DNA from 2 places in the Cytobacillus sp. FSL R5-0377 genome. Region 1 is predicted to be linked to the other one. Evidence: predicted binding sites of a transcription regulator. Region 1 holds the regulator's gene; the other holds the start of a gene.
The links. The regulator CtsR, encoded in region 1, represses protease genes until heat stress. The targets are predictions, from matches to a motif close to ATGGTCAATAAAGGTCAAACA.

Region 1 (9,206 bases):
ATGTATGAAGCTCGTCAATGAATAAAATGATGTTTCCTGCCTGCCTGATTTCATCCATTACCTTCTTCAGGCGATCTTCAAATTCACCGCGGTACTTCGTTCCGGCAACCACTGTACCCATATCAAGCGTCATTACCCTTTTATCGCGAAGAGTCTCCGGCACTTCATTGTTAATGATCTGCTGTGCCAAGCCTTCTGCTATGGCTGTTTTACCTACCCCTGGCTCACCAATCAGAACCGGGTTGTTTTTCGTCCTGCGGCTTAATACTTCAATCACACGCTGGATTTCTTTGCTTCGTCCTATTACCGGATCAAGGCTTCCTTCTCTGGCAATAGCAGTCAGGTCGCGTGCTAATCCATCCAGTGTCGGTGTGTTCGCATTTGCCGCTGCTCCTCCCTGATGGCTGCCGGACTCATTGCTGCCTAACAGCTGCAGCACCTGCTGGCGCGCTTTATTGAGGCTGACTCCAAGGTTATTCAGAACCCTAGCAGCAACGCCTTCACCCTCACGGATCAGGCCAAGCAGGATATGCTCTGTTCCTACATAGGAATGGCCAAGCTTCCTTGCTTCGTCCATGGAAAGTTCAATCACTTTCTTGGCACGCGGTGTATAGTGAATGGTCTGGGAAGCATCCTGCCCCCTGCCGATTAAATTCTCAACCTCTTTTTGGATCTTATCAGAGCCGAGGCCCAATGCATACAGAGCTTTAGCCGCAATTCCTTCACCTTCGCGTACAAGCCCAAGCAGAATATGCTCTGTTCCGATGTTATTATGTCCTAAACGGATTGCTTCCTCCTGTGCTAAAGCCAATACCTTTTGAGCTCTTTCCGTAAATCGTCCGAACATCATAATTTCATCCTCCCAACTCTTGATCTTCCATTTTTAATCTTTCCCTGATTAGTGAAGCTCTGCGGATATCGCGTTCATGCGGTCTGAGCGGCCCGCCTGCATATTGCTGCAGGAAGCCTGGCTGTGTCAGAATCATCAGCTCATTTAATATATTTTTTGATATGTTTTGAATGTACTTCATATCAATCCCCAGGCGAACATCAGACAGGCATTGTGCTGCTTCCTTTGATTCAATGATTCGGCTGTTTGATAAAATGCCATAAGAGCGGAAGACTCTATCTTCTAATTGTATGTTAGAAGTCTTTGCTAATGCTTCCCTTGCCGATCTTTCCTGAGAAATCAGCTGACTGACAACGCTTTTCAGATCCTCGGCGATATCCTCTTCTGACTTTCCGAGAGTAATCTGATTGGACACCTGAAAGATGTTACCTAAAGCTTCGCTGCCTTCCCCGTAAATTCCTCTAACAACTAAACCTAACTGGTTAATTGCCGGAATAATCCGGTTCATTTGCTGTGTGAGAACGAGGCCAGGCAAATGCATCATAACCGATGCCCTGAGCCCTGTTCCTACATTTGTAGGGCAGCTTGTTAAAAAGCCAATATCTTCATTAAATGCATAATCGGCTTCTTCCTCCAGCCAATCATCTATTTCATTCGCCATATTTAAGGCTTCAGAGAGCTGAAACCCCGGAAACAGACATTGAATCCTTATATGGTCTTCTTCATTAATCATGATGCTGACTTCTTCATTCTCAGAAAGAAGGCAGGCACCATGAGTTGAATTCTCAGCAAGATGGGGGCTGATCAGATGCTTTTCCATCAGCACTCTTTTTTGAAGAGGCTGAAGATTATCCATTAATAAAAGCTCCATTTCCCCAAGTTTTGAAAAAGGAGAATGCTCCACCCTAGCCTTTATTTTTTTAATGATTGCTTCTGCTTCTTCATTAGAAAATAAAGTAGGGAATTTATATTGCTTTATATTGCGGGCGAGTCTGATTCTTGAACTTAACACAATATCGGAATCAGGTCCTTCAGCACTCATCCAGGAGCTGATAGCTTGATTGATAAAACGTTCCAGCGACAAGCTTACTCCCCTCCCTTTTGATCGGCATTGAGCTGTTTTTCCAGCTTTCTAATTTCGTCTCTCAATTCTGCCGCTCTCTCAAACTCTTCTTTGGAAATCATTTCTTTTATGAGATTTTTTAAATCCTCAATATTCCTGCGCAAATGAATGGTTCCCCCAATTCGTGCAGGAATTTTCCCGCTGTGTGAGGCATTTCCGCTGTGCAGCCTTCTAAGAATGGGATTCAGCTGATCTTTAAAAGTCTCATAGCAGCTGGCACATCCAAAACGGCCAACTTTTTTAAATTGCTGAAAGGTTAGGGAGCATTGCTCACACTGCAGAACCTTCTCCTGCTGAAAAGGATCCTGGCCCGATCCCTGAAAGGCAGGCTGAATATTCAAAAGGCCAGCAAGCAAATTATTTATTGAAAAACCGGACCCGCTGCCCAGCATAAACATTTCACCTTTTTCCTGCGCACATTTCTCGCAAAGATGAAACTCTGCTTTCTCGCCATTTACAACCTTTGTAAAGTGCAGCGTGGCCGGCCTTTGATTACATTCCTGACAAATCATGACTTCACCTCTCCAGCTCACTACTATTTATATTTTAAAGTGGTTAACATTGCCTTAAGCATTCTTGCCCTCAGCTCATCCCTGAATGGAAGGTCTATATATAGGACAGAACGGTCTATAACACTAAGCATTATTTTGGCTTCCCTGTTTGTTATAATCTCTTCTTCTACCAGACGGTAGATAACATTCTCTGCACTGCTCTGGGCAATTCTGCTCTGCACCAAAGATATTAACTGGTCAATCAAATCAGCATGGTCATAGGATTGGACTTTCATAATCCGGATGAAGCCCCCGCCTCCCCGCTTACTTTCTACTGCATATCCTTTTTCAATCGTAAAACGGGTGTTGATCACATAATTGATCTGAGAAGGAACACATTGGAATTTGTCAGCAATTTCGCTTCTTTTAATTTCCACGATTTCCCTTTCGCTTTTCTCCAAAACCTGTTTGAGATAATTTTCAATTATGTCGGATATATTCCTCACCAGGCCTCCCCCTATCTGACTTTGACTATATTTGACATTAATTATACATGATTTATGTAATTTCTTGCAATTGGCGGGTACTAATAATTTTCCCCCATTTTTTGACTTCCCAAACCTGAAAATGGAAGTTAATGTCGATAACAATATATTTTTGATTAGGCGGGTTTGTGCTTGGATGGGAGAAGATTTTTATGGAGGGGTGGATTATGCTGGTCGGAGCTTTCTGCACGTGCGCAGTTTTTGGATTTTCTGAAGCGGGGTTTGCTGGGGAATTTATCTGGCAGGTTTGGGGATTTATCTTACATGACTGTGAATTTATCTAACAAGATTTTGGATTTATCGAGCAGGTTTTGGAGTTTATCTCGTATTTGGGGAGGTTATCTTTAAAGAGAACGGATTTGAATTTTAAAATATATGAAGAAATAAGGTGTGGCACATATATTTTGGTTCTGGCACCTATATGTCTGAAAGCTGCGCTTAAAATGAAAAAGCTGCAGATATACTGCGCAAAGTGGCACATATAGGTGTAATTCCTTTTAAACTGCAGTCCAAATTTATTTTTCTGATCGCAAAATCTTTCAAACATACAAAAATAGGGCACCCATCAGGTTCTTTTTTGAGTAGGTTATCCTTTTTTGGTGGGTGAACCTCTGAATAAGCCTGTAATAGTCGAGGTTATATGAAGGAGAGAGGTTTTAATCAGTGTTATTTTATTGGTTTCGGCTTCAGATGGTATCTAGCATGTTCTGGGTTTTATCTAACATAAATTTGAATTTATCTAGCACACTTTGAAGTTTATCTAACATTTAGCACTATTTATCTTTAGAGAGAACAGCTTTGAATTTTAAACCAGACGGAGAATAAGGTGTGGCACATAAAAGTTTGTTCTGGCACCTATATGTCTGAAAGCGGCACATTTGCTGCGCAAAGTGGCACATATAGGTATAATTCCTTTTAAACTAAAGCCCAAATTTTTTTCTGATCGCTCCTTCATACACACAAAAAAGAGCACCCATCAGGTGCTCTCAGACTGTCGACAAACTCAATGAAAATTGAGCTTGTCTGCAGTCTTTCTTACGATTAGTCAAGCACCTTTAAACCGTTAATTTATTTTCTGTATAAATGAATCCCCTTCAACGTTGTGTTTGAAGAGGGGCCAGATTTATAGGTATACCTAATAGGCCTAGTGATTTCGCGTTTTTTAACTAGACCTGCCTTTGTGGTATTATGTACTAAACTATGATTGGGTGGCTAACCGGAAGTCATAGTTCATATTGTGTGTAATAAGGTGGAAGATAATCTTCAAAAGCTTATTCACACAGGCAATGGATGCAACCTTATGGCACTTGTTATAGGGTTGCGTTTTTAATTTATCGTAATAATCAACAATATGGTTTTGACTGAAACGGCGTAGTTTAATCATGTTCTGGATAATGATAAAAAGGAGCTTACGTAAATGCTTATTGCCACGTTTATTAATCTTGTCCTTGTAAAAGGTTTTACCTGATTGGTAACGGCGAATATCAATACCAGCGTATGCGTTTAGCTGCTTATTGTTTTCAAAACGTCTAATATCCCCTATTTCTGCCATTAGACGTACTGCGGTGTTTGAGCCAATCCCCGGGAAACTGAGGAGAATATGGTATTCAGCCCGGCTTTCTGCTAGTTGCGCCATGTCCTCGATACACCTTTCTTTCATGGATAGGAGTTCCTGGTAACGCCTAGCGTAAGATATCAGCTGGCTACACAGGACATCGGTTGACGAAACGGCAGGAAATGATAAATGCGCTGCTTCAAGCAATTGAGTAGCTTTTTTTTCAGCCCTTGCGGTAGAAATATTCTTATCAGTGTTTGTCCGGATTTTGTTCTTTATAACCGTTTTTGAATGTTGGAGCACCAAGTCTGGATGTGGGTACAATTGAACAATATTGAGGAATAGCTCTGATTTGGTTGTAAAGATTTTTTCCAGTTCCGGAAAGGTTAGCTGAATAACTTTATGCATGCGGTTGCGTGTTACGGATAACTCGTCATCAAGTTCACTGTAAAATCGGGATAGCGACTTCAATTGGAGAAAAAGATCTTCTGTGCCATTTCGATTAGTCCTTTGCGTTGAAAAGTGGGTAAGGGCAAGTTGGTGGGCATCACTCTTATCCGTTTTGTGGATCCTCAAGGAGTCGCACTGGAGCTTAGCTTCCAGGGGATTCAAGGAACAATAGGAAAAACCATTTACATTCATAAACCGCTCCAATTGCCTGGAATAGACCCCAGTTGATTCAAATACAATATGTGGCTGTTCACCATAACCTTCTGTTAATCTGTCGATCCTCTTCTTTAAGTTTTCAAATTCAGGCCGTGAATGCTTGATTTCTCCTTCATAAATACACTTTTTTAGTGTGTTGTAAATTACCATGTAGCTTTTGCCCATACTTACATCAAATGCGATGACATGTTTCACGTTATTTCCCCCAAAAAAGTTTTGAAGTTCCCTCACTTACTCTTATCGACTCCCATTTCTTATACACGATCTCAAGGATCCAACATACTTAAACCTGATTCGAATAAGGTAAGTGAAGAAGGTCAGTTTTTTGTACGGATTCTAAGATCCTAAGACTGCAACGACCTATTCTTCACTTCTACTATATAAAAAAATAGTAGTGCCAACCAATGCCTTGGTCAGCACTACTAATCTTAGTATGTTTTTTGTTTTAAAATAGAAGTAATACGATACTTGAGGTGATTAAGATGCTTTCTAAACATAATCCAATTCAACGGGATCAAATCGAAATGATTGCATTAGATGAACTTGTCCCAGCGGACCATTTGGTTCGCAAAATTGAAGCGGCGATTGATTTTTCCTTTGTCTATGATTTGGTGAAAGATATGTATTCAGAAGTAGGACGCCCAAGTATTGACCCTGTTATCTTAATCAAACTCACATTCATTCAATATACCTTCGGTATTCGCTCCATGCGTCAAACAATTGAGGAATTGAAAACAAATATGGCCTATCGGTGGTTTTTAGGATACGGCTTCCACGATAAAGTTCCTCACTTCTCAACTTTCGGAAAAAACTATGAGCGCCGATTTAAAAATACCGATCTCTTTGAACAGATATTCTATCGAATTTTAAAAGCTGCAGCTGAAAAGAATTTAATAAGTGCAGAACATGTTTTTGTAGATTCTACTCATGTAAAAGCGAGTGCGAATAAACGGAAATTTGAAAAGAAAGTTGTTCGAAAAGAAACCCGTGCCTATCAACAACGCCTTCAAGAAGAAATTAATCGAGATCGTGAAGATCATGGAAAAAAGCCTTTTCCGCCAGATAAGTTTGATAAGGAAGAATTCAAAGAAACTAAGGAAAGTACAACTGACCCAGAGAGTGGATACTATGTAAAAGATGAGCGTACAAAACAGTTCGCCTATTCTTTTCACGCTGCCGCAGATCGCAACGGCTTTGTACTAGGCACAACTGTAACCCCTGGTAACACGCATGATAGTCATATTTTAGAGCCATTGGTAGAACAAGTCATTGAGAAAGTTAGTAAACCAGAAGCTGTTGCGGCCGACGCAGCCTATAAAACACCTGCTATCACGAGCTACTTATTGAAAAACGACATCACACCTGCTTTACCTTACACACGACCTCGCACAAAAGAGGGTTTCTTCAGAAAACATGAGTATGTTTATGATGAGCATTTTGACTGTTACATTTGCCCAGCTGGTGAGATATTAAAGTATAAAACGACTACAAAGGAAGGTTATCGTCAATATAAATCAGATCCGCGAATTTGTGCTGGATGCCCGTTCTTGTCTCAATGCACACAGAGTCAAGCGCACCAAAAGCTCATTCAACGTCATGTGTGGGAGGAACATTTGGAAGAGGCAGACCACCTTCGCCACCATCAAAACGTCAAAAAAATCTATGAGAAGCGAAAAGAAACAATTGAACGTGTTTTCGCAGATGCAAAAGAAAAGCATGGCATGCGTTGGACAACTTTAAGGGGACTTAAAAAATTGTCAATGCAGGCGATGCTTACTTTCGCTGCCATGAATTTAAAGAAAATGGCCAACTGGACTTGGCAAGGCCCAGTAATAGCCTAGAAGATGACCTCGGAGAGGTTTACAGTCATGAAAAAATGCTTTCAAGTCCAATAAAAAAGTAAAAAGGGTCCGGAATAAGGCTATTCCGAACCCCTTTTGTCTACAAACTGAGAGCACCCATCAGGTGCTCTTTCATTTGCCCGGCAACGTCCTACTCTCACAGGGGGACAGCCCCCAACTACCATCGGCGCTGAGAAGCTTAACTTCCGTGTTCGGTATGGGAACGGGTGTGACCTTCTCGCTATCGCCACCGGACTATTTGGTTGAAGAAACTTCGTTCCCTCAAAACTAGATAATGTATGAAGAAGCATTTTGCCGAGTATTCACCAATGACTTGTCTAGCTTCGGCTCCTAACTTCTCTCGAAGTTGAACAGTCGCCTCCGCTTTTCGTTTTGGTTAAGTCCTCGATCGATTAGTATCAGTCAGCTCCACATGTCGCCACGCTTCCACCTCTGACCTATCAACCTGATCATCTTTCAGGGATCTTACTAGCTTGACGCTATGGGAAATCTCATCTCGAGGGGGGCTTCATGCTTAGATGCTTTCAGCACTTATCCCTTCCGCACATAGCTACCCAGCGATGCCTTTGGCAAGACAACTGGTACACCAGCGGTGCGTCCATCCCGGTCCTCTCGTACTAAGGACAGCTCCTCTCAAATTTCCTGCGCCCACGACGGATAGGGACCGAACTGTCTCACGACGTTCTGAACCCAGCTCGCGTACCGCTTTAATGGGCGAACAGCCCAACCCTTGGGACCGACTACAGCCCCAGGATGCGATGAGCCGACATCGAGGTGCCAAACCTCCCCGTCGATGTGGACTCTTGGGGGAGATAAGCCTGTTATCCCCGGGGTAGCTTTTATCCGTTGAGCGATGGCCCTTCCATGCGGAACCACCGGATCACTAAGCCCGACTTTCGTCCCTGCTCGACTTGTAGGTCTCGCAGTCAAGCTCCCTTGTGCCTTTACACTCTGCGAATGATTTCCAACCATTCTGAGGGAACCTTTGGGCGCCTCCGTTACTTTTTAGGAGGCGACCGCCCCAGTCAAACTGCCCACCTGACACTGTCTCCCGCCCCGATAAGGGGCGCGGGTTAGAATTTCAATACAGCCAGGGTAGTATCCCACCGACGCCTCCACCGAAGCTGGCGCTCCGGCTTCTCAGGCTCCTACCTATCCTGTACAAGCTGTACCAAAATTCAATATCAGGCTACAGTAAAGCTCCACGGGGTCTTTCCGTCCTGTCGCGGGTAACCTGCATCTTCACAGGTACTATAATTTCACCGAGTCTCTCGTTGAGACAGTGCCCAGATCGTTACGCCTTTCGTGCGGGTCGGAACTTACCCGACAAGGAATTTCGCTACCTTAGGACCGTTATAGTTACGGCCGCCGTTTACTGGGGCTTCGATTCAAAGCTTCGCTTGCGCTAACCTCTCCTCTTAACCTTCCAGCACCGGGCAGGCGTCAGCCCCTATACTTCGCCTTGCGGCTTCGCAGAGACCTGTGTTTTTGCTAAACAGTCGCCTGGGCCTATTCACTGCGGCTCATCAGGGCTATTCACCCTAATGAGCACCCCTTCTCCCGAAGTTACGGGGTCATTTTGCCGAGTTCCTTAACGAGAGTTCTCTCGCTCACCTTAGGATTCTCTCCTCGCCTACCTGTGTCGGTTTGCGGTACGGGCACCTTTTCCCTCGCTAGAGGCTTTTCTTGGCAGTGTGGAATCAGGAACTTCGGTACTAAATTTCCCTCGCCGTCACAGCTCAGCCTATGTGGTAACGGGATTTGCCTCGTTACCGGCCTAACTGCTTGGACGCGCTAATCCAGCAGCGCGCTTACCCTATCCTCCTGCGTCCCCCCATTGCTCAAACGGTAAAGAGGTGGTACAGGAATATCAACCTGTTGTCCATCGCCTACGCTTTTCAGCCTCGGCTTAGGTCCCGACTAACCCTGAGCGGACGAGCCTTCCTCAGGAAACCTTAGGCATTCGGTGGATGGGATTCTCACCCATCTTTCGCTACTCATACCGGCATTCTCACTTCTAAGCGCTCCACCAGTCCTTGCGGTCTGGCTTCAACGCCCTTAGAACGCTCTCCTACCACTGACATCGAAAGATGTCAATCCACAGCTTCGGTGAT
Region 2 (9,206 bases), 710 kb from region 1:
TTTTTGACCACCTGTTTAAAGCGCTCGATGAATTGTCTGAGACATCCTGGGTCACTCCGCAGATTTTATATCTGGATGCGGATGATTCGACACTTGTCAGAAGGTATAAAGAAACAAGACGATTCCATCCCCTTGCACCTTCAGGATTGCCTCTTGAAGGCATCAAGCTTGAGCGGGAGCTGCTAGAGGAATTAAAAGGCAGGGCCCGGCTGATTTATAATACTTCACAAATGAAACCGAGGGAATTGCGCGAGAAAATTCTTACGGAATTCTCATTAAATAAAAAGACCATCTTTACTGTTAATGTCATGTCTTTTGGCTTTAAGCATGGAATTCCCATTGATGCCGACCTGGTATTCGATGTCCGGTTTCTTCCGAATCCTCATTATATTGAGCATATGAGGCCGAAGACAGGATTAGATGAAGAGGTATCCGCCTATGTGCTGAAATGGACTGAAACCAGTAAATTCCTTGAAAAGGTTACGGAGCTGCTGAGCTTTATGCTTCCGCATTATAAGCGGGAAGGGAAGGCTCAATTGGTTGTGGCAATTGGCTGTACGGGAGGCCAGCACCGTTCTGTAGCGCTGACGGAATATATTGCAGACTACTTCAGCAAGGATTATAATACGGCGATTACCCACCGGGATATCGACAGGAGAAAGGAAAACATCAAATGAACCGACAGCCAAGAATCGTCATCATCGGCGGAGGAACAGGGCTCCCTGTCCTCTTAAGGGGATTGAAGACGTATCCTGTAGATATTACTGCCATTGTGACAGTAGCCGATGATGGCGGCAGCTCAGGAAGATTGCGAAATGATCTTCATATCCCGCCGCCCGGTGACATCCGAAATGTGCTGGCAGCACTTTCAGATGTAGAGCCGCTCATTGAGGAGATGTTTCAGCACCGCTTTGCGACATCTAATGAGTTGTCCGGGCACTCGCTTGGCAATTTAATTCTCGCAGCAATGACCTCGATTACAGGAAACTTTGTTCACGCGATCCAGGAAATGAGCAAGGTCTTAAATGTAAGGGGAAAGGTGCTGCCGGCTGCCAACCAGAGTGTGGTCCTCCATGCTGAGATGGAAGATGGGACCATTGTATCGGGAGAATCTAAGATTCCTTATTCAGGCAAAAAAATTAAGCGGGTGTTTTTAACCCCTAAAAATATTAAAGCCCTTCCTGAATCACTGCAGGCTATTAGACAGGCTGATATGATTATTATTGGACCTGGAAGTTTATATACCAGTATTCTTCCGAATCTGCTTGTTCCTAAGCTGGGAAGGGAAGTCTGTCATTCGAAAGCAAAAAAGGTGTATATATGCAATTTAATGACACAGGCAGGCGAGACGCTCGATTATTCAGCAAGCGATCATGTAAAAGCGCTGTATGATCATATGGGCTGTGATTTTATCAATACCATCCTGGTTAATAATGAAGAGATTCCTGCCCATATTCAGGAGCGGTACAGCGAGGAAATGGCAAGGCCTGTTGTATATGATACAGGTGCTCTTTCCGAATTGGGCCTTAATATTATGCACGGTGAAATTGTCAGCCATGAAGGCGGGATCATTCGGCATGATACAAAAGAAGTTGCCCAAATGCTTTATAATTTAATTTTGCATGAAACCAATAGGCGTTTTAACGCGTAATATAAAGGTGTAAAAGGGCTTTTGTCAGTAAAAAAATAAACTGTGCATACGTTTGCTCAGCGGAGAATATCATTTTATATGTCTCTGGCTCAGCACTTTTACGGATAGGGGGTGAAGGGATGTCTTTCGCTTCGGAAACGAAAAAAGAATTGACGAACCTGGATTTAAAAGACTGCTGTGGCAAAGCGGAATTGTCCGCCTTGATCCGGATGAATGGTTCACTTTCTTTTTCCAGCCGGAAATTGATCGTGGATATACAGACGGAGAATGCAGCCATTGCAAGAAGGATTTATACACTGATTAAAAGGAATTACAGCGTTCAGGTCGAGCTGCTGGTCCGGAAAAAAATGCGGCTGAAAAAGAACAATGTATACATTGTCAGGCTGTCGGAACAGGCCAGCATGATTCTTGATGATCTGAAAATTTTAAGTGAGGGATTTGTTTTTACCCACGATATCTCAAAAGAGCTCATAAAAAAGAAATGCTGTAAGCGTTCTTATCTGCGCGGCGCATTCCTGGCCGGGGGATCGGTTAATAATCCGGAAACCTCTTCCTATCATCTGGAGATTGCTTCACTTTACAAGGAGCATAACGACTCCCTTTGTGAACTGATGAATACGTTCGGGCTGAATAGCAAAACGCTTGAACGGAAAAAAGGCTATATCACCTATTTAAAGGAGGCCGAAAAAATAACGGAGTTTCTGAATATTATCGGGGCGCATGCATCTTTGCTCCGGTTTGAAGACATCCGGATTGTCCGCGATATGAGAAACTCGGTCAATCGACTCGTGAATTGTGAAACAGCGAACTTAAACAAAACAATCGGGGCTGCCCTGCGTCAAGTGGAGAATATCCGGTTTATTGACCAGACAGTTGGACTTCAGGTTCTGCCCGACAAACTGAGGGAAATAGCCGAATTGCGTGTAGCATACCAGGATGTCACCTTAAAGGAGCTTGGGGAAATGGTCTCAGGCGGAAATATCAGCAAATCGGGCATTAATCATAGATTAAGAAAAATAGATGAAATCGCTGAGAAGCTCAGGGCAGGCAGCACCATAGATGCTCACTGACAGAGGCATCGGCAGGGAGGAGATAGACAATGGCAGAAAAACAGGTAGAAGTTAAGCTAAAGACAGGATTGCAGGCCCGTCCGGCAGCATTGTTCGTGCAAGAGGCCAATCGGTTCTCATCCGATATTTTCCTTGAGAAGGATGGGAAGAAGGTAAATGCGAAAAGCATTATGGGACTAATGAGCCTGGCTGTAAGCTCAGGATCAGTTATTACCCTGAAGGCAGAGGGGAACGACGAAAACGAGGCTCTGGAAGCATTGGCAAACTATATTCAGAAGGAAAACTAAAACAACTCGCATCGGAGAGATGCGAGTTGTTTTTTGCTTTTTTTATTTATCCTTCTTCTCATCCAAAGAGTTTCTGGAAATGATTTGGTCTACCAAGCCGTATTCAAGAGCTCTTTCAGCTGTCATAAAGTTATCGCGGTCCGTGTCTTTTGCAATGACTTCAAGCGGCTGTCCAGTACGCTCTGAAAGGATGGTGTTTAATTTTTCGCGAAGGAAAAGGATGCGCTTTGCAGCGATTTCAATTTCAGTCGCTTGTCCCTGTGCACCGCCAAGTGGCTGGTGAATCATAACCTCAGCGTTTGGAAGGGCAAAACGCTTGCCTTTTTCACCTGCTGCAAGAAGGAATGCACCCATTGATGCAGCCATACCGATACAAATGGTTTGTACTTTTGGCTTAATGAATTGCATCGTATCATAAATAGCCATACCAGCTGTAATGCTTCCGCCAGGGCTATTAATGTAAATGGAAATGTCCTTTTCAGGGTTTTCTGCTTCAAGGAATAACAGCTGGGCAACAATGGAGTTTGCCACATTATCATCAATTCCGCTTCCGAGCATAATGATGCGGTCTTTTAAAAGGCGTGAATAGATATCATAAGCACGCTCCCCGCGATTTGTCTGTTCAATAACTGTAGGGATTAAGTTCATTTTCCAATTCCTCCTTCAAGATAAGGTCAACATACAAGCTGAACAAGCATGTTCTTCCAAGTAAAGAAAATTTTTTAACTCCTATGTATTATCATGATACACTGATGGTCAATTAAGGTCAAACAAATCGCTCCTGATTCGTTCGACACTTTTTTCTGTGCTGTCCTATCTCATTCCATGATACCCATTGTTCCAATTTTTAAAACTAAAAGGAGGCTTGCAAAGTGAATAAACATAGCATATAATTAATTATCGTAGCGGCTGAGCGCTTGGTCAGCCAGTTTAAAACCTATTTGCCCTCGTGGTGCAACGGATAGCACGTGAGATTCCGGTTCTTAAGATGTGGGTTCGATTCCTGCCGAGGGCGCTAACAAAACTCCTTGTCTGATATGGACAGGGAGTTTTTACTTTTTATACTAACCGTAAATAAATTTGGCCAAAGTGCACATAAAAACTTTTATCCGAAAGTAAATTGGCCTTATCCGCAAATAAATCTATAATAGACCTCCTTATCTTATCTGCATTTCAAAAAAACCATAAAATTCGCAGGTTTCACCATAAAAAATGAATATTCCCCCCTCTGCCATGCATATTGTGAAGTATTCAGAAAGCAGTTCGGTGCGAATGGCGATTGCCAGGAAATTTCCATACAACATTTTGTGTGAATATTGTAAAATGGGGACAGGGGGAATGTATGATGAATTTGAAAGCTGGGTTATGGCAGCAGCAGACAATGAAACTAACGATGACACAGGAGCTGACGCAGGCGATTGCCCTTCTGCAATACAGCACACAGGAGCTTTCTGCTTTCCTGGAAAGCAAAGCGCTTGAAAATCCCCTTTTAAAATTAGAGTCCGGTCATGTCAAAACAATGGATCCCCGCTATGACCGCGTCAAACCGACGAGGATAAAACCCGAAAAAGATAAAATAAATTGGATTGAGCAGATTGGCTGCGGAAAGACTATGATGCTTGATGAACATTTGAAATCCCAGCTTCATTTGAAGTTAAACCGGGATGAACAAAAAGTGATAAAGCATCTTATTGATAGCCTTGATGAAAACGGTTACTTGCGGGCGGATCTAAAAGCTTCGGCCAATGCTCTTAAGGTTCCCCTTGAAAAAGTGGAGCAAATGCTTGAGGAATTGCAGGAACTCGACCCTGCCGGTATTGGTGCAAGAAATCTTCAGGAGTGCCTGTCCCTCCAGATTAAGAGACTGCCGGAAGAGAATGAACTGGCTGAAGTCATTATAGATGAATACTTTACCCTTTTTGCAGAGAAGAAATGGAAAGAAATTGCCAAACAGCTAGGTGTGGAGCTTAAAGACATACAGGCCGTATTCGACCTTGTCCAGACCCTGAATCCAAGACCGGCTTCATCCTTCCAGAGCGAAAAATCCGCCTATATTACTCCGGACGTGATTGTTCAGTGGGATGGCAGCTCTTTTTCCGTCAGTGTGTTTGATGAAGTGCTTCCGAAAATCAGTTTTAATGAACCATATTACAAAAAGTTTTCGGCTGCTGGTGATCGAAATGTCAGCCGCTTCTTGCAGGAAAAGCAGCAGGATTACCAGTGGATTCTTAGAAGCATCGAGCAGAGGAAAGAGACTCTTGCAAATGTAACTCTTAAAATCGTTGAGAAGCAGCAGGACTTTTTTATAAAAGGACCTGCCCATCTGAAGCCGATGACAATGAAGGAAATTTCAGATGAACTCGACATTCATGAATCGACAGTGAGCAGGGCCGTCCGGGAGAAATATGCGCAAACACCATTCGGGACGTTCGAGCTGAGATCGTTCTTTTCCAGCACGATCAAAACAACATCCGATGAAAATACATCATCACAGCAGGTCAAGACGATGATCGGTAAAATGATAGAAAAAGAAAATAAACAAAAGCCGTTATCCGATCAAGAGCTTGTGAAGCTGCTGAAGGAAAATGAGGGAATGGTTGTCAGCAGAAGGACGATTGCTAAATATCGGGATCAGCTGGGTATCCCATCATCTTCCAAACGGAAAAGGTATGATTGACAAAGGAGATTTGCTGAGTGAAACAGCCAGAACTAGTGTTTTATACACGCAGCAGATGCCCGCTGTGTGATAAAGCTAAAAGTGTGTTAGCACAACTAAAGAAGGAATATGACTTTAAGTTAATTGAGAAAGATATTGATGAGAGCGATGAGCTGACTGAGAAGTACGGACTCATGATTCCGGTTGTAGAAATTGATGGGCATGAAGTGCAATTCGGGCACATTGACCCCATTACAGTGGGTGAAGCGCTTACAGAAAAAAACTGAGTTTTATCAGTTGATTTCAATACTCACTCTTGCTATTATGAAGGAGAAGCAAGGGTGATTTTTTTTCGGTAAGTGGGACATAATATGTCTATGCGGGACAAAAAATGACCACATATGATGAAGGAGCATTCCGGATGTACTCACTAATAGATATTCAAAAAAGATTATTGCCTGATATGCTTGCGGTTATGCAGAAGCGCTATGGAATTCTTCATTACATAGGGCTGATGGAGCCGGTTGGAAGGAGAAGCCTTGCAGTCAGTCTCGGTTTGACGGAAAGAGTGCTGAGAAGTGAGGTTGAATTTCTAAAAGACCAAAACCTGATCCGCATTTCAAGTACAGGAATGAGTCTTTCTTCCGATGGCAGAGAATTACTTGATGCACTTGATGGAATAATGAGGGATATTTCGGGTATAGCCGTAATGGAGCATGATTTATCCCGAAAGCTTGGCATTCGCCAGACGATCATTGTTTCCGGAGACAGCGATGAATCTCCATGGGTGAAGCAGGAGCTTGGCAGAGCCACTGCAATGTGTATGAAATCAAGGCTCAAAGGAAAAAATATCATCGCAGTTACCGGCGGTTCCACAATGGCAGCCGTAGCAGAGATGCTTACTCCTGATCTTGCTGAACGCGATTGGCTGTTTGTGCCGGCGCGGGGCGGAATAGGCGAAGATGTGAAAAACCAGGCTAACACTATTTGTGCCAAAATGGCTGATCATACTGATTCCAGGCACCGAGTCCTGTATGTGCCAGACCAGGTAAGCAGGGAAATGTATGAAAGCATTATTAAAGAACCCAATATTAAAGAAGTAATCACCCAGATCAAATCGGCAAGCATGGTTTTGCACGGGATTGGGGACGCTATAACAATGGCGGAACGCCGTAAAACCAGTGAAGAAGATCTTGTGAAAATCAAGCAGGCCAAAGCAGTAGGGGAATCATTTGGCTATTACTTCAATGAAGGCGGCGAGGTTGTACATAAGGTTCAGACCATCGGCCTTCAGCTGGATGACCTATCACAAATTGAACATGTCATTGCAGTGGCAGGCGGCTCTACAAAGGCTAAAGCCATCGCTGCATACATGAAACGGGCACCATCCTCTACCATTTTAGTGACAGATGAAGGTGCAGCAAAACAGTTGATAAAAGGGTAATCCCTTTTCAAATATAAAATCTACCTTTTCAAGGAGGAAATAATCATGGCAGTTAAAGTTGGTATTAACGGATTTGGAAGAATCGGGCGCGTTGTTTTCCGTGCAGCTCTTAAAAACCCTAATGTAGAGGTTGTAGCAGTTAATGACCTTACAGATGCAAACATGCTTGCACACCTTTTAAAATATGATTCCGTACACGGAACATTAAATGAAGAAGTAACTGTTGACGGCGACTCTCTAGTTGTTGGCGGCCATAAAGTGAAGGTTCTTGCTGAGCGCGATCCTGCTCAATTAGGATGGGGAGATCTTGGCGTAGAAGTAGTAGTAGAATCAACTGGCCGTTTCACAAAGCGTGCTGACGCTGCGAAACATCTTGAAGCTGGTGCGAAGAAAGTAATCATCTCAGCTCCTGCATCTGATGAAGATATCACAGTTGTTATGGGTGTTAACCATGAGAAATATGATGCTGCAAACCACCATGTAATCTCTAATGCATCTTGTACAACAAACTGCTTGGCTCCATTTGCAAAAGTATTGAACGACAGCTTCGGAATCAAACGCGGTATGATGACAACTGTTCACTCATACACAAATGACCAGCAAATTCTTGACTTGCCGCACAAGGACTACCGCCGTGCACGTGCAGCAGCTGAAAACATCATTCCTACAACTACTGGAGCTGCAAAAGCAGTATCTCTAGTATTGCCTGAACTTAAAGGCAAACTGAACGGTGGAGCTATGCGTGTTCCAACTCCAAACGTTTCTCTTGTTGACCTTGTTGCTGAGCTTGACAAAGACGTAACTGCTGAAGAAGTAAACAATGCACTTAAAGCAGCTGCTGAAGGCGACCTTAAAGGCATCCTTGCTTACAGCGAAGAGCCATTAGTATCTGGAGACTACAACGGAAACCCTGCATCATCTACAATCGATGCACTTTCTACAATGGTTATGGAAGGCAACATGGTAAAAGTAATCTCATGGTATGATAACGAAACTGGTTACTCTAACCGTGTAGTTGACCTTGTTGACTACATCGCTCAAAAAGGACTTTAATCAAAAATATTCGTTTTGCGAAGAGTTCACAAGCTGAATTTTTTCTCTAAAAAAACACCTCATCTTGTTGGATATTCAAATCGCTAACGTCTATAATGGATAAGGGTAAAAGGGGAGCAGGGAAACATTCCCTCTCCCTTTTGTTTTAAGTAAAACTATTTAACTGGGATGGTGCTAAGCCCCGGAACCTGAGGCTTAAGCTTATGAGCCGTCAGGCAGGGCGCTTTTCGCTTTTCTGGTAAGGAGGTCCTTTTGCTATGAACAAAAAAAGCGTTAAAGATGTGGAGTTAAAGGGTAAGCGTGTATTCTGCCGGGTTGATTTCAATGTTCCGATGAAAGAGGGGCAGGTAACAGATGAAACTCGCATCAAAGCAGCTCTTCCAACGATTGAATACTTGATGAACCAGGGTGCAAAAGTAATCTTAGCCAGCCATTTGGGCCGTCCGAAGGGTTCAGTTGTTGAAGAATTGCGTTTAACACCAGTAGCAAAGCGTTTGTCCGAGCTTCTAGGCAAAGAAGTGAAGAAGGCGGATGAAGCATATGGTGATTCTGTAAAAGCTATGGTTGACAAGTTAAGTGAAGGAGATGTTCTGCTTCTTGAAAACGTGCGTTTCTATGCCGGCGAGGAAAAGAATGATCCGGAGCTTGCAAAGGCATTTGCTGAGCTTGCAGATGTGTATGTGAATGATGCATTTGGAGCAGCACACCGTGCCCATGCTTCAACAGAAGGTATTGCTCATCATCTTCCTGCCGTATCAGGACTTTTGATGGAAAAGGAACTTGATGTACTTGGAAAAGCACTTTCCAATCCTGAGCGCCCATTTACAGCTATCATCGGCGGTGCAAAAGTAAAAGATAAGATTGGCGTAATTGAAAACCTCCTTGAAAAAGTAGACAACCTGATCATTGGCGGAGGGCTTGCTTATACATTTGTAAAAACTAACGGCCACGAAGTAGGAAAGTCACTTCTTGAAGAAGATAAAATTGACCTTGCAAAATCGTTTATGGAAAAAGCAAAGGAAAAAGGTGTGAACTTCTACATGCC

Region 2: a site for CtsR is predicted at 3,761-3,781, ahead of clpP (ATP-dependent Clp endopeptidase proteolytic subunit ClpP). Genes of this name have one in related genera too.

What each region holds. Positions count from the first base shown of each region.
Region 1 is NZ_JBBORA010000001.1:2,356,166-2,365,371, forward strand. It holds gene clpC (ATP-dependent protease ATP-binding subunit ClpC) at 1-850, opposite strand, end outside; gene NSQ49_RS12185 (protein arginine kinase) at 855-1,934, opposite strand; gene NSQ49_RS12190 (UvrB/UvrC motif-containing protein) at 1,937-2,485, opposite strand; gene NSQ49_RS12195 (CtsR family transcriptional regulator) at 2,509-2,970, opposite strand; gene NSQ49_RS12200 (hypothetical protein) at 3,162-3,293, shown strand; gene NSQ49_RS12205 (IS110 family transposase) at 4,208-5,425, opposite strand; gene NSQ49_RS12210 (IS1182 family transposase) at 5,713-7,071, shown strand; rRNA gene rrf (5S ribosomal RNA) at 7,210-7,326, opposite strand; rRNA gene NSQ49_RS12220 (23S ribosomal RNA) at 7,465-9,206, opposite strand, start outside.
Region 2 is NZ_JBBORA010000001.1:3,067,384-3,076,589, forward strand. It holds gene rapZ (RNase adapter RapZ) at 1-677, shown strand, start outside; gene NSQ49_RS15585 (gluconeogenesis factor YvcK family protein) at 674-1,651, shown strand; gene whiA (DNA-binding protein WhiA) at 1,771-2,721, shown strand; gene NSQ49_RS15595 (HPr family phosphocarrier protein) at 2,751-3,008, shown strand; gene clpP (ATP-dependent Clp endopeptidase proteolytic subunit ClpP) at 3,051-3,656, opposite strand; tRNA gene NSQ49_RS15605 (tRNA-Arg) at 3,952-4,023, shown strand; gene rpoN (RNA polymerase factor sigma-54) at 4,354-5,685, shown strand; gene NSQ49_RS15615 (glutaredoxin family protein) at 5,703-5,951, shown strand; gene NSQ49_RS15620 (sugar-binding transcriptional regulator) at 6,086-7,108, shown strand; gene gap (type I glyceraldehyde-3-phosphate dehydrogenase) at 7,154-8,161, shown strand; gene NSQ49_RS15630 (phosphoglycerate kinase) at 8,419-9,206, shown strand, end outside.